2 linked regions of the Pelagibaculum spongiae genome follow. The protein of the gene in region 1 binds, or shares a complex with, the protein of each later gene. Links are inferred from orthologs where the notes say so. Each region holds a gene or a part of one and is shown on either strand. Other genes may lie near its edges. The genes, in order: DC094_RS16275 and trxA.

Region 1 (7,419 bases):
TTAAGCAATCATCAACATCATATAAATTATCTTTGTGCTGAAGTTCAGAGTTATTTAATAAGCTTTTTAAGGCTTTCTGCTTAGCATTGACCGGCGTGTCTGCGACAAATAAATCGAATTGGTGTAGCTCGGCCATGCTTTCTGGTTGATAGCCGCCAATGTTTACAAAGTATAAATGTGGGCCATCGGTGGCTGGCTGTTCGCTAAGGCTGATTTGATAGCCATCAGCAGAAGCGATGTGGCAGTAACTATCCAGATGCAAACCTTGCACAGTGCCAAACCAATTTTGTTTTAAGGTATCGAAAGTATCATCGATTGATTCACCGACAACGAATTGAATATCATGCAATTCGATATTTGCTTTGGGCGCTTTTCCACCGAGATATACCATAAACAGCTTTGGCATTTTCTATCCCTAAATATTGTTTTTTTATTAGAGGCTAGATAAACAAAACGGCAGAAAAAAATTTCTACCGTTTTAGGTATCGATTCATTGCACGCAAGGGTTTAGATCTTGTAAGTGCTTGTGGTCATCACTTTGCTGATTAAGCCCATGCCGAGACGAATCGGTAATGGTAAGTCTGCACCACCGGCTTGTTTGGCAACTTCTTCGTGATGGGCTTCGTCTTCTTTCATTTGTTCTAAAATCGCCCGGCTTTTTTGATCTTTGCTAGGCATTTGTGACAGATGACTATCGAGGTGTTTTAGTACCTGGTGCTCGGTTTCAGCAACAAAACCAAGGCTCCATTTATCACCCGCTTTACCGGCAAGCGCACCCATTCCAAAAGATAGTGCATAGAAAGCTGGGTTGAGAATGCTGGTATGGCTATCGAGTTCTTCAATTCGAGATTTACACCACTGCAAGTGATCATTCTCTTCAACGGCCGCTTGCTCCATTTGCGCTCTGACTTCAGGTAGCTTGGCGGTTAGCGCTTGGCCTTGGTACAAACCCTGGGCGCAAATTTCACCGGTATGATTAATTCGCATCAGTCCTGCAATGTGCTTTTGTTCCTGATCGGTTAAATCATCACAGGTTTCATCTTCCGCTGGATTGGGCCGTGCGGTGGTTGCTCCCTTGGTTTTCAGGGTAAGCAAGGCGCTATCCAACTGGCTGATCAAATGATCTAAAGGGCTTAAACGACGCATGGGATAACTCCTTGAAAACCGGTCAGGCAACTAATTTTTTGGCTGCAAAGCTGTGGACTAGCTGTGTTGCAGATATCTAGACCGAATAGGATAGGCGGATTCGGCCTCAGGTCAATATCATTGATGAGGTAGTTGATGATAAGTGGCGAGCATTGATTAGACTTCAGCCTACCAATATCTCTAGCTACTTTGTATTAAGAGGGTAATGATTCGCATGATTGAGCGTTTCTCTATCAAGGTTACAGGGCAAGCGCTACATGGGTTTACTCGGCAGCTTGAACACATAGTGATCGATAGTGATCTTGGAGAAGGCTTATGTACTTTGTTCATTCGTCATACTTCAGCCAGCCTTTTGATACAGGAAAATGCCGATCCGAGCGCTAAGTATGACCTTGAACAATGGCTGAATCGGTTAGTGCCAGAAAATGACCCGCTCTACACGCATACATTGGAAGGCTCAGATGGCATGCCTGCGCATATTAAAGCGGCATTAACGGCCAGCAGTTTATCGATTCCATTTCAGCGCGGACGATTATTACTAGGTACCTGGCAGGGTGTTTATTTATGGGAACATCGATATTATTCAGGTGCAAGAGAAGTGGTGATGCATTTAAGCAATTAAAACTAAAACACCATCCTTGGTGTTTTAGTTTTAATAATTAATAAATTTCTAGTTTTACATCACCGGTTTTAAGATAAAAGCTCTCGGCATCCCAAGCTCGGTTTCCTGCACTGTTATATAAGCGGCGAATCGCGCGGGCAACTTGTAATCGTAAATGGGTTTGGCCTGGCTGAATATATTTACTGATATCTAACCAGTAATCTTTAGTTGAATTACCACTCACGCGGATCTCACCGACAAATTCACCCGCTAATCCTAAGCCAGACGTATAATTTTGTGGGATTTCAGATAATACGGTGCTGCTAGCCAAAAAAGTGTTTACCAAACCGGTTGCAGCATTCCAATTAATATCATTTCCAGTCCAATCGCGATCACCTAAATCACGGATCTGTAACACAGGGTCTGCATGGTTACTAGTCGATACTCGTAATGGCAGCTTTACCAATATCTTGCGCGCATCGCTTAAATCGATTTCAGAAAGATCAAACTCTAAGACTGCAAGTTGACGATTGTTAGTTGAGCGCGTTTGAATTCGTAATTCACCGTTAGAAGAAGTAGCACTACCTTGATGAACTAACGCACTTCGATTAAGTGATAATTCACTTGGATTATTTTGCTGCCATTGCCAGATGGCAACTGAATTACTAGCAACGGTTAATCTAGAAACATTGCTGTTAATTTTTGAGGTGAAACCACTGTGGTTTGCACTAATTGTTCCTGACAGAATTTGTGGTAACAAGTTCGCTGCAGGCCAGATTTCATTTCTGTTTAGCGTTAAGTTATTGTTGGTCGGATTGGCTGCGATGATCGTCATGGCTCCATCTCGGCTATCACGACAAGCTAAAGCTTCGGCTGTTCCTGATAATTGCAAAGGATATATTCGACTGGCTTGGCCACAATAAGTATGTACCCAATGCAGCGCCCATGCTGAGCGAGTTAAACCACCAACAAATGATAGACCTTTATTATTGCCGGTATAACCATTCCGATGCAGCCAAATTAAACCATTAGAATTGTTGGTCCAATTAGGTAAGTCACTAATTACAGTATCTCTATGAAGCCCTTCATGACGACCTAACTGAAATGCATAATAACCACCATTTCCAAGGTTTTCACTGTTTGCTGCCAAAATAGAAGAAGCAAAGTTTGCCGCATCGCGGGGCTGATCATTGTCAGTTTCATGGTAGCGACTATAACCATGAGAAATAGAATTTAATTCTGATAAAACAATTGGCAATGGATCACTGTCGCTGTCATTCATTGCTGTTTTAAGATCACGGATATCTTGTTGTAAAATATCACCCCAACGGTAAATGTGATAATCAAATAGATCGAATAATTTGCCACCTTCAACTGCACCGTCACCGAAGGTTGAAGTGTTGTTTTCAAAAATATCTTTTCCCCAAGTAATACCATTTTTAGTGTTGGAGAAATAATTGTGTGCAGTGACTGGTGCAGCAATTTCTGCGATTAGGCTTTGGCCTGTTGCGGTATTGTGATCATTAACTGCGGCATGAATTGCATCACGAGCAATCTGCAGAGCTGCTTCCCAGTCAGAATAACTCCATCTAGAAAGTTGTGGCTCATTTTTAATTTCAATTCGGCTAATACCAAAGTTTTTTGCTAACCAAAAAGTAGAAGTGTAATACTGGTTCCATAATTGCCAGCGGGCATTCCATTGGGTGGCGCTATCATTTGAATTAATAGAGCGTTGCACACGATCAATCGTTGAATTAGCAATTAAAAAAACATTAACGCCATTGTTTTTCAAACTATTAATGACTTGTCTGGTTTGCTGGGTTGCAAAATAATCTTCTGCACGATTTTCTCTACTGCTTCCAAATTGCTGCCATGGATTTTGTCTGACTTGTTGCTTTCTGGTATTAAAATCATTTTGATTATTTGCTGAATAACTAGAACCTGGGAAATAATCAGGCTCAACTCGTATTCTGCTGGCGTTAGCACCAAGGAAATTTATAGCGTTTAAAACACCAGGATCATTAAGCTCATAAGTTCGTAATGCCGATAAAGCGATACCTTGGTGTAAAGGGGCTGCAATATTAGCAACGCTTGGAGCTGGAACAGGCGTAGGCTCTGGGTCAGGCGTAGGCTCTGGATCAGGCGTTGGCTCTGGATCAGGCGTTGGCTCTGGATCAGGCGTTGGCTCCGGTTCAGGTGTAACCTCGGGTTCAGGTGTAACCTCGGGCTCAGGTGTAACTACGGGCTCAGGTGTAACTACGGGCTCAGGTGTAACTACGGGCTCAGGTGTAACTACGGGCTCAGGTGTAACTACGGGCTCAGGTGTTACTTCCGGATCTGGCTCTGTGGCTGGAGTTTCACTTCCGTGTAATCGGGTTCCAGGATTGCTTTCTGAAGGAGCGCTGCAACCTAAAACCATCAAAATTGATAAACAAACGAGTGAGTAAGAAGCAGGCCTCATAATGGATCTCCATATCTGTGTTGCTTCCAGATTAGGAATCTTGCTAGTTTTCCGCCTTGCCTGTTATCTATTTAGTGAACTGTTTCTAGACAGACTTAGAACCAATTCCGATCTTCCAGTAATTGGTGGACCATTGGCGTTAACATTAGCTCCATTGCAAAACCCATTTTTCCGCCTGGAACTACGATCGTATTGGGCTTTGACATGAAAGCGCCATCGATCATTTGCAAGAAATAAGGGAAGTCGATGCCCTTGGGATCTCGGAAGCGAATCACTACGAAACTCTCATCGGCGGGAGGGATTTCGCTCCAGACAAATGGGTTGGAAGTATCCACTGTGGGCACCCGTTGGAAGTTCACGTGAGTACGAGAAAACTGAGGCGTTATATAGTGAACATAATCAGGCATACGGTGAATAATCGTATGGGCAATCGCTTCCGGAGAGTAGCCGCGAGTATTTACATCGCGATGGATTTTCTGAATCCATTCTAGATTGACGATCGGTGTCAGGCCGATTAGCAGGTCGACATATTGCGCTGCATCGATTGATTCGGTCACTACACCGCCATGTAATCCTTCATAAAACAACAAGTCAGTATGCTCAGGCATTTCCTGCCAAGAGGTAAATGTGCCTGGTTGTTGTTTGAGTGGAATGGCTTCTTCGAAGTTGTGCAAATAACGACGAATTTGTCCGGTACCTGTTTCGCCGTAGCTTTTGAATAGCGTTTCTAGCTTGTCCCAGCAGTTGGCTTTAGGACCAAAATGGCTGAGCGTTTTGCCTTCTTGCTCTGCCTTGGTCAGCTGCTGCTCCATTTCCACTCGGTTATAGCGATGAAAGCTATCGCCTTCAACAATTGCCGCATGAATACCCTCACGCACAAAGATTCGTTCAAAGGCTTCTCGAGTGGTGGTGGTACCTGCACCAGATGATCCAGTAACAGCAACTATGGGGTAACGTTGAGACATTAGAATTTATAGGTATCGATGGGTCATAGAAAAACATTATGCCATAACCAACGATTACTCCATGTTTTTCGTAAAACGAGTATTCAAAGCAGCAAGGAAGTTAGGGAAACGCTAGGCTTTGCAGTAGCTAATAAAAATGGTTTGCAAGGGAGCTGCAGGTAACCAAATGAAAAAAAATCTATTTTTTAACGGATTGCTAATTATCATAACTAGTTTTGTTTCTCAGGTTTTTGCTGACTCGCCAAGTATTGAATACCGTCAAGCAGAGTTTGGCTATTTTCAACAAACTCTCAAAGATGTTGAGTTGGGCGATGATTTATCGGGGACCAGCTTCAATTTGATGTTTTCTTTAGCCGAAGATACCTACGCATGGGTGGGACAGCGGACATTCTCAGTTGATTTCACTGAAAGCGGTATCGGGCAAACTAGAGCAAAAGAAGAGTATCGTTTTGGTGCTATGAGGGTGATCCATTTTAATGAGTTTGATCTATTTGCCGGTTTTGGTGTTTTTCGACAGTTGGATAAAACGAATGGCATTCGTTTTTCTAACCAAGGCAATGAGGTTTTAGTGGGCGCCAGAACACTCTTAACTTCATGGAATCTACAAGCAGAATTGTCATTTGGGCATCGAGAAGCGCTGAGTTCGGCTATTTATACTCGAGCAAGTGTTGCCTTGCCACTGGGTCAAAGGTTCTCTTTATTAGCAGCAATTGAAAGTGATGACTCAAACCCAGGCGCAATGCTGGGCTTAAGTTTGAATTATTAGTCTTTAGCTAGCCAGCAGCATCTGTTGGTGAATCTGCAAGCAATGTTGCTGACGCTGTTGTTGATTGAGTTTTGACCAATCGAGCGTTAGCAACTCTTTGATTCGTGCTTCTAGCTCAAAATAAGTTCGATCAAAAGCAGTAGCTATCTCTTCAGCCGTTCCCGTTGCATGTGCTGGATCTTCTAATCCCCAATGAACTGATAATTTATCGGAATTAGGAACGGGGCAGTTTTCTTCTGCAGCGTTGCCACATACGGTAATAATTAAATCAAAATCCTGCTGATACTCATTCCAGCTCTGGCTTGAGAAGTTTTCAATTTGAATGCTGTGGCGTTTTAATACATCAACCGCATTAGGATTGACCTGACCAAGTGGCTGGCTTCCTGCACTAAAGGCTTGCCAGTGAGTGCCTCCAAGATGATTTAAAAGTGCTTCACCGATAATGCTGCGACAGGAATTTCCTGTGCAAAGAAATAGAGCACGCGGCAAGAGATTATCCTCGGTTATTCTTTTGATTATTTAGCAGACACCAATATAACGCTAAGGTTCGCTATTTCTAAGGAAATGTGGTCTTTCAAATGTAAAAAAAAGCCCAAAAGCAAAATGCTTTCAGGCTTTTTTAATTGACAAAAAAACAGTTGCTTTAGCTTTCAGATGTTTCCCGGGCAATTGCCCGATAACCGATATCCTTACGGAAGAAAACATTTTGCCAGCTGATGCTGCTAGCTAATTGATAGGCTGATTGCTGCGCTTGCAACACCGAGTCACCCAGGGCAGTGGCACAAAGTACCCGTCCGCCACTGGTCACTACCTGATCATCAATTAAGGTAGTGCCGGCATGAAATGTTTTTTGGTCAGCGCCTTCCTGGCCGAGGCCAGAGATAACATGCCCTTTGCCATAGTCAGCAGGATAACCGCCGGCAGCGAGAACAATACCGACCGCTTTACGAGGATCCCACTTAGCGGTTGCCTGATCTAATTTGCCATCCAAAGCCAAGTTGCACAGCTCAACCATATCGGATTGCATACGCATCAGAATAGGCTGGGTTTCTGGATCACCAAAGCGGCAGTTGTACTCAATCACTCGAGGTTGACCATCTTCGATCATTAGTCCGGCATACAAAAAACCGGTATAAGGCATACCTTCTGCGGCCATTCCTTCGACGGTTGGAATGATCACCTGCTGCATGATGAGCTGATGGATTTCATCGGTAACCACTGGTGCTGGAGAATAAGCCCCCATGCCGCCAGTATTTGGTCCCATATCACCATCGCCAACGCGTTTATGATCTTGGCTAGTTGCCATAGGTAAAATATTTTTACCATCAACCATCACGATAAAGCTGGCTTCTTCACCCTGCAGGAAGTCTTCGATGACGACCCGACATCCCGCGTCACCAAAAGCATTACCAGACAGCATATCCACAACGGCGGCTTCTGCCTGTTGTAAGGTTTCAGCAACGATAACCCCTTTACCTGC
Region 2 (4,348 bases), on another replicon or contig:
GGTAGCTACCAATAGTTGCAACTCACCTGCTTGAAATTCATTCAATAAGCGAAGACGCTTGTTTTGCGGTACATCACCACTTAACAAGCCGGCTTTTAATCCATTGCCTAATAAATAGCCACAGACTCTATCGGCTGCATGTTTGGTATTGACAAACACCATCGCGCGCTCAGGTTTTAACTGATTCACCAATCCCAGTAACAGAGGGATTTTTTCACTGTTGGCTGGGTGAAATAAAGATTCTTCAACTCGGTTGGCAGTTTTTTTGGTGCTTTCAATGGTGACTTGCTGCGGGTTATTCATGTGCTCGTAAGCTAGCTCATTCACTCGATAAGAGAGGGTGGCTGAGAACAGCATGGATAAACGCTTTTCAGGCGCTGGGCAACGGCGGATCATAAAACGAACGTCTTTGATAAAACCCAGGTCGAACATGCGGTCTGCTTCATCAAGTACCAGTGCATCAACTGCACGCAAATCAAAACAGCGTTGTTTGAGATAATCGATTAAACGGCCAGTAGTACCAATCAAAATATCAACGCCTTGGCTGACCATTTCCATTTGTTGGCGGTAGGCTGTACCACCATAAACACAGCCAATCGAAAAACCGCAGCTTTCAGCTAATAACTTGGCATCTTTTTCAATTTGAACTGCCAGTTCGCGGGTCGGCGCCATAATCAGAGCGCGTGGTTGATTAGTTTTTCGATTTGGATTGGCAGGTTTGGTGAGTAATCGATGGAATACCGCGGTCAAAAAAGCCAGTGTTTTACCGGTACCTGTTTGTGCTTGCCCTGCAACATCATGCCCTGCCAGTAGCTTTTCTAAAGCTTCGGCTTGAATGGGAGTGCAGTGGCTAATACCATTGCGGGCAAGGCCATCCAGCACCGGTTGCGCAAGAGGAAGCTGGTCGAAACGAATGTCGGTCAGGTGGGTGTTGCTCATTTATATTATCTATTTGGGCTTATGCCTAGCCGCCTAGCATAGCAGTCTCGACTAGCCTGACAAAATGACGTAACTGCTAGACGTAGAGACTAAGAAGTATTCTGGATTAGTTGGCTAAGGTTTCTGCCAGTTGAAATCTGTTTTATCGTGCATATATAAGGTGAGCATTAATGCATCATCAGGAGAATTAAGAATGAGTGATCATATTGTTGCAGTGACTGACGGCGACTTCGACGAGAAGGTACTGCAGGCTTCCGGGCCAGTCCTGTTAGATTTCTGGGCAGAGTGGTGTGGTCCTTGCAAAATGATTGCTCCTATCCTGGATGAATTAGCAGAAACTCTGGCAGGTAAAGTTACTATCGCCAAGATGAACGTGGATGAAAATAACGGCACGCCAGCTAAATTTGGCGTTCGTGGGATTCCAACACTTTTGCTGTTTAAAGATGGTGAAGTGGCCGGAATGAAAGTCGGTGCGCTGTCTAAGTCACAGTTACAGGCTTTTATTGAAAGCAATATTTAAATCGTTTTCTATACACCATGGCAGCGTTTTACGTTGCCTGGTTTATATTCAAGCGATTAAAAAAGTGTGACAAGTAACGGGGGTTTTTGACATGGAACAAGCACCCTGTTCAAAGGTTTGCTGGACAGCCCGAAAGGGATCACATACACTCCAGACAAATAGATTCTATTATAACCCCCTCGACTAACTACTTATCTGAACCGGACTTTCGGGAAGTTCTGCAAATTGTTACTCAAAGCTTTGCATTGAGTTATCAAACGCAGGAAGAAAAGCCGCACTAATCAGTCATGAGCTATGAACCTAACCGAGCTTAAGAAAAAACCCGTCTCAGAATTAATGGATATTGCCCAAGAGCTGGGTCTAAACAGTATCTCCCGTTCTCGCAAGCAAGATATGATTTTTGCCATCCTAAAGGCTCACGCCCGAAGTGGTGAAGACATTCACGGCGATGGAGTATTGGAAATTTTGCAAGATGGCTTCGGCTTCTTGCGATCAGCAGACAGCTCTTATCTGGCAGGCCCAGACGACATTTATGTTTCTCCCAGCCAAATCCGACGATTTAGTCTGAGAACTGGTGATACCGTTGCAGGTAAAATCCGGCCGCCAAAGGAAGGTGAAAGATATTTCGCTTTGCTGAAAGTGGATCAGATTAACTTTGAGCGACCAGAAGCTGCTAAACATAAAGTTTTGTTTGAGAGTCTGACGCCACTTTTCGCTGATGAACGAATGTCAATGGAGCGTGGTAATGGCAGTACCGAAGACATCACCGCTCGAATCATCGATCTTTCTGCACCGATTGGTAAAGGCCAGCGTGGCCTAATTGTTTCACCGCCGAAGGCTGGTAAAACAATGCTGATGCAGAATATCGCCCAGAGCATTTCGATTAATCACCCTGAATGTTACTTAATGGTATTGCTGATTGATGAGCGCCCAGAAGAAGTAACAGAAATGGAGCGTTCGGTTCGAGGTGAAGTGATTGCTTCTACCTTTGATGAACCAGCAAGCCGTCACGTTCAGGTTGCTGAAATGGTCATCGAGAAAGCCAAACGTTTGGTTGAGCACAAAAAAGATGTAGTGATCCTGCTGGATTCGATTACTCGTCTGGCACGTGCTTACAACACTGTTGTGCCGTCATCAGGCAAGGTGTTGACTGGTGGTGTTGATGCTAACGCATTGCATCGTCCAAAGCGTTTCTTTGGTGCAGCACGTAATGTGGAAGAAGGCGGAAGCTTGACCATTATTGCAACTGCCTTAGTAGATACTGGCTCTAAGATGGACGAAGTAATCTACGAAGAATTTAAAGGCACCGGTAACATGGAGATCCATCTGGATCGTAAGGTTGCTGAAAAACGTCTTTATCCGGCGATTAATATCAACCGCTCCGGCACCCGTCGTGAAGAAAAGCTGTCTACAGCAGCTGAATTGCAAAAGGTTTGGATCCTGCGCAAAATTCTCCACCCGATGGATGAGTTGTCAGCGATTGAATTCTTGCTGGATCGCTTGAAAGATACCAAGACCAATGCGCAATTCTTTGATTCGATGAAGCGCATTTGATCTGAAAAATCTTTAAAAAAGGGCCTGCGGGCCCTTTTTTATTACCAGTCAAAATAATCGATGCGCTAAAAATGTTTTAGCGGCTAAAATGGTCTTACCGATCTGAATGATCATTCAGATATCGCACCGGCATAACATTACTCGAAAGAGGTGCGCGATGAGTCAGTCTTTTTTTAGTCAATTGAGTTTTGACCAGTGGGTTGAATTAGCTCAGAAAAATCCGAAAAAGCTTGATCAGATAAAACAGAAAATGGTCAATGAAGTGATTGATCAAGCCGCTTCTGACAGGCAACTGAGACTAAGGGCATTTCAATGGAAGTTGGAACAAATTAGTCGCATTGCACCAAGTCCACTAAGCGCCTGTATTACATACAGTCATATGATGTGGAAGCAAATTTACGGAGGGCAAGGATTGGTTAGTGCATGTCAATTATCTTCGCATAAGGCAAAAATCCTGCCGTTAAAGAAATAAGTGGCTGTTTTCCGGTTACTTGTTGATCTGTGTTTTGATAAATATGCGCAGAGCGCTTTATTGTGTTTTCTTATCGGCTTAATCGTGCAGAACTGTGTAGCTTTTGCTGTAATTGAGTCAGTTTATTCTAGTTAGGCACCCTAGCGGTGTATAGGCGTTAAGATGGCTGCAGGTAAACAAGCTCCAAGAATATCAGATACGATCATGGCCAAGATCGAAGCTATGATTCTCGAAGGTGAAATTCCTGTTGCTAGTCGCTTGCCTCCTGAACGAGTTTTAGCCGAGCGCTTTGGAATTTCTCGCCCTTCATTACGTGAAGCAATCCAGAAATTAATAGCCAAAGGCTTATTGTTCAGCCGTCAAGGTGGTGGCACTTATGTCACTGCAAGTCTGAGTGATACCTACATCGGCCCATTGGCTGATTTGCTAGCAATCTGCCCCGAACTTGTTGACGATACGTTAGAATTTAGAAACCTTTTGGAACAACAGGCAGCAGCACTTGCCGCGTTACGCGCCAGTGATGAAGACAAGGCTGAGCTGGTCAAATGCTTAGATGCAGCTAACCACCTTAAGCATGAATATGAGCAAACACCTGCAGAAATGGATATTAGTTTCCACCTAGCAGTAGTGAAAGCGAGTGGTAACAAAGTACTGTTTAATACCTTCCGTTGGATGTATCAATTGCTTAAGCGCACTGCGGCTAGCAACTTGAATGCAGCATTAACCAACGAAGATGCACGTAACGAAATGGATTCACAACATCGTCATATTGTTGATGCCATTTTAGCGGGTGATGCAACGGCTGCTGCTAAAGCAGTTTCTAGCCATTATCATCATATTCGCCGTTGTCTGGAGGAGCACGG

The links.
Region 2: the proteins of DC094_RS16275 (region 1) and trxA are in contact, whole or in part, in an NMR structure (PDB 2IPA), measured with the Bacillus subtilis proteins. The link is inferred for Pelagibaculum spongiae from one-to-one orthologs.

Annotation. Positions count from the first base shown.
Region 1 is NZ_QDDL01000008.1:2,689-10,107, forward strand. Bases 4,686-7,419 are described here. They hold DC094_RS16275 (arsenate reductase ArsC), read right to left. Parts: upstream 6,429-7,419; coding sequence 5,943-6,428; downstream 4,686-5,942. Other genes in these bases: DC094_RS16265 (phosphoribulokinase), read right to left, coding at 4,686-5,173; DC094_RS16270 (hypothetical protein), read left to right, coding at 5,340-5,939; purD (phosphoribosylamine--glycine ligase), read right to left, coding at 6,583-7,419. Outside these bases: DC094_RS16245 (DUF1543 domain-containing protein), read right to left, coding at 1-406; coq7 (2-polyprenyl-3-methyl-6-methoxy-1,4-benzoquinone monooxygenase), read right to left, coding at 508-1,146; DC094_RS16255 (secondary thiamine-phosphate synthase enzyme YjbQ), read left to right, coding at 1,352-1,768; DC094_RS22305 (hypothetical protein), read right to left, coding at 1,806-4,208; more of DC094_RS16265, read right to left, coding at 4,304-4,685. UniProt on the Bacillus subtilis protein: Catalyzes the reduction of arsenate [As(V)] to arsenite [As(III)]. In vitro, can dephosphorylate para-nitrophenyl phosphate (pNPP).
Region 2 is NZ_QDDL01000006.1:135,081-139,428, forward strand. What follows is about bases 1-2,795. They hold trxA (thioredoxin TrxA), read left to right. Parts: upstream 1-1,132; coding sequence 1,133-1,459; downstream 1,460-2,795. Other genes in these bases: rhlB (ATP-dependent RNA helicase RhlB), read right to left, coding at 1-939; rho (transcription termination factor Rho), read left to right, coding at 1,754-2,795. Also shown: more of rho, read left to right, coding at 2,796-3,013; DC094_RS14790 (DUF3135 domain-containing protein), read left to right, coding at 3,171-3,485; DC094_RS14795 (FadR/GntR family transcriptional regulator), read left to right, coding at 3,648-4,348. UniProt on the Bacillus subtilis protein: Participates in various redox reactions through the reversible oxidation of its active center dithiol to a disulfide and catalyzes dithiol-disulfide exchange reactions.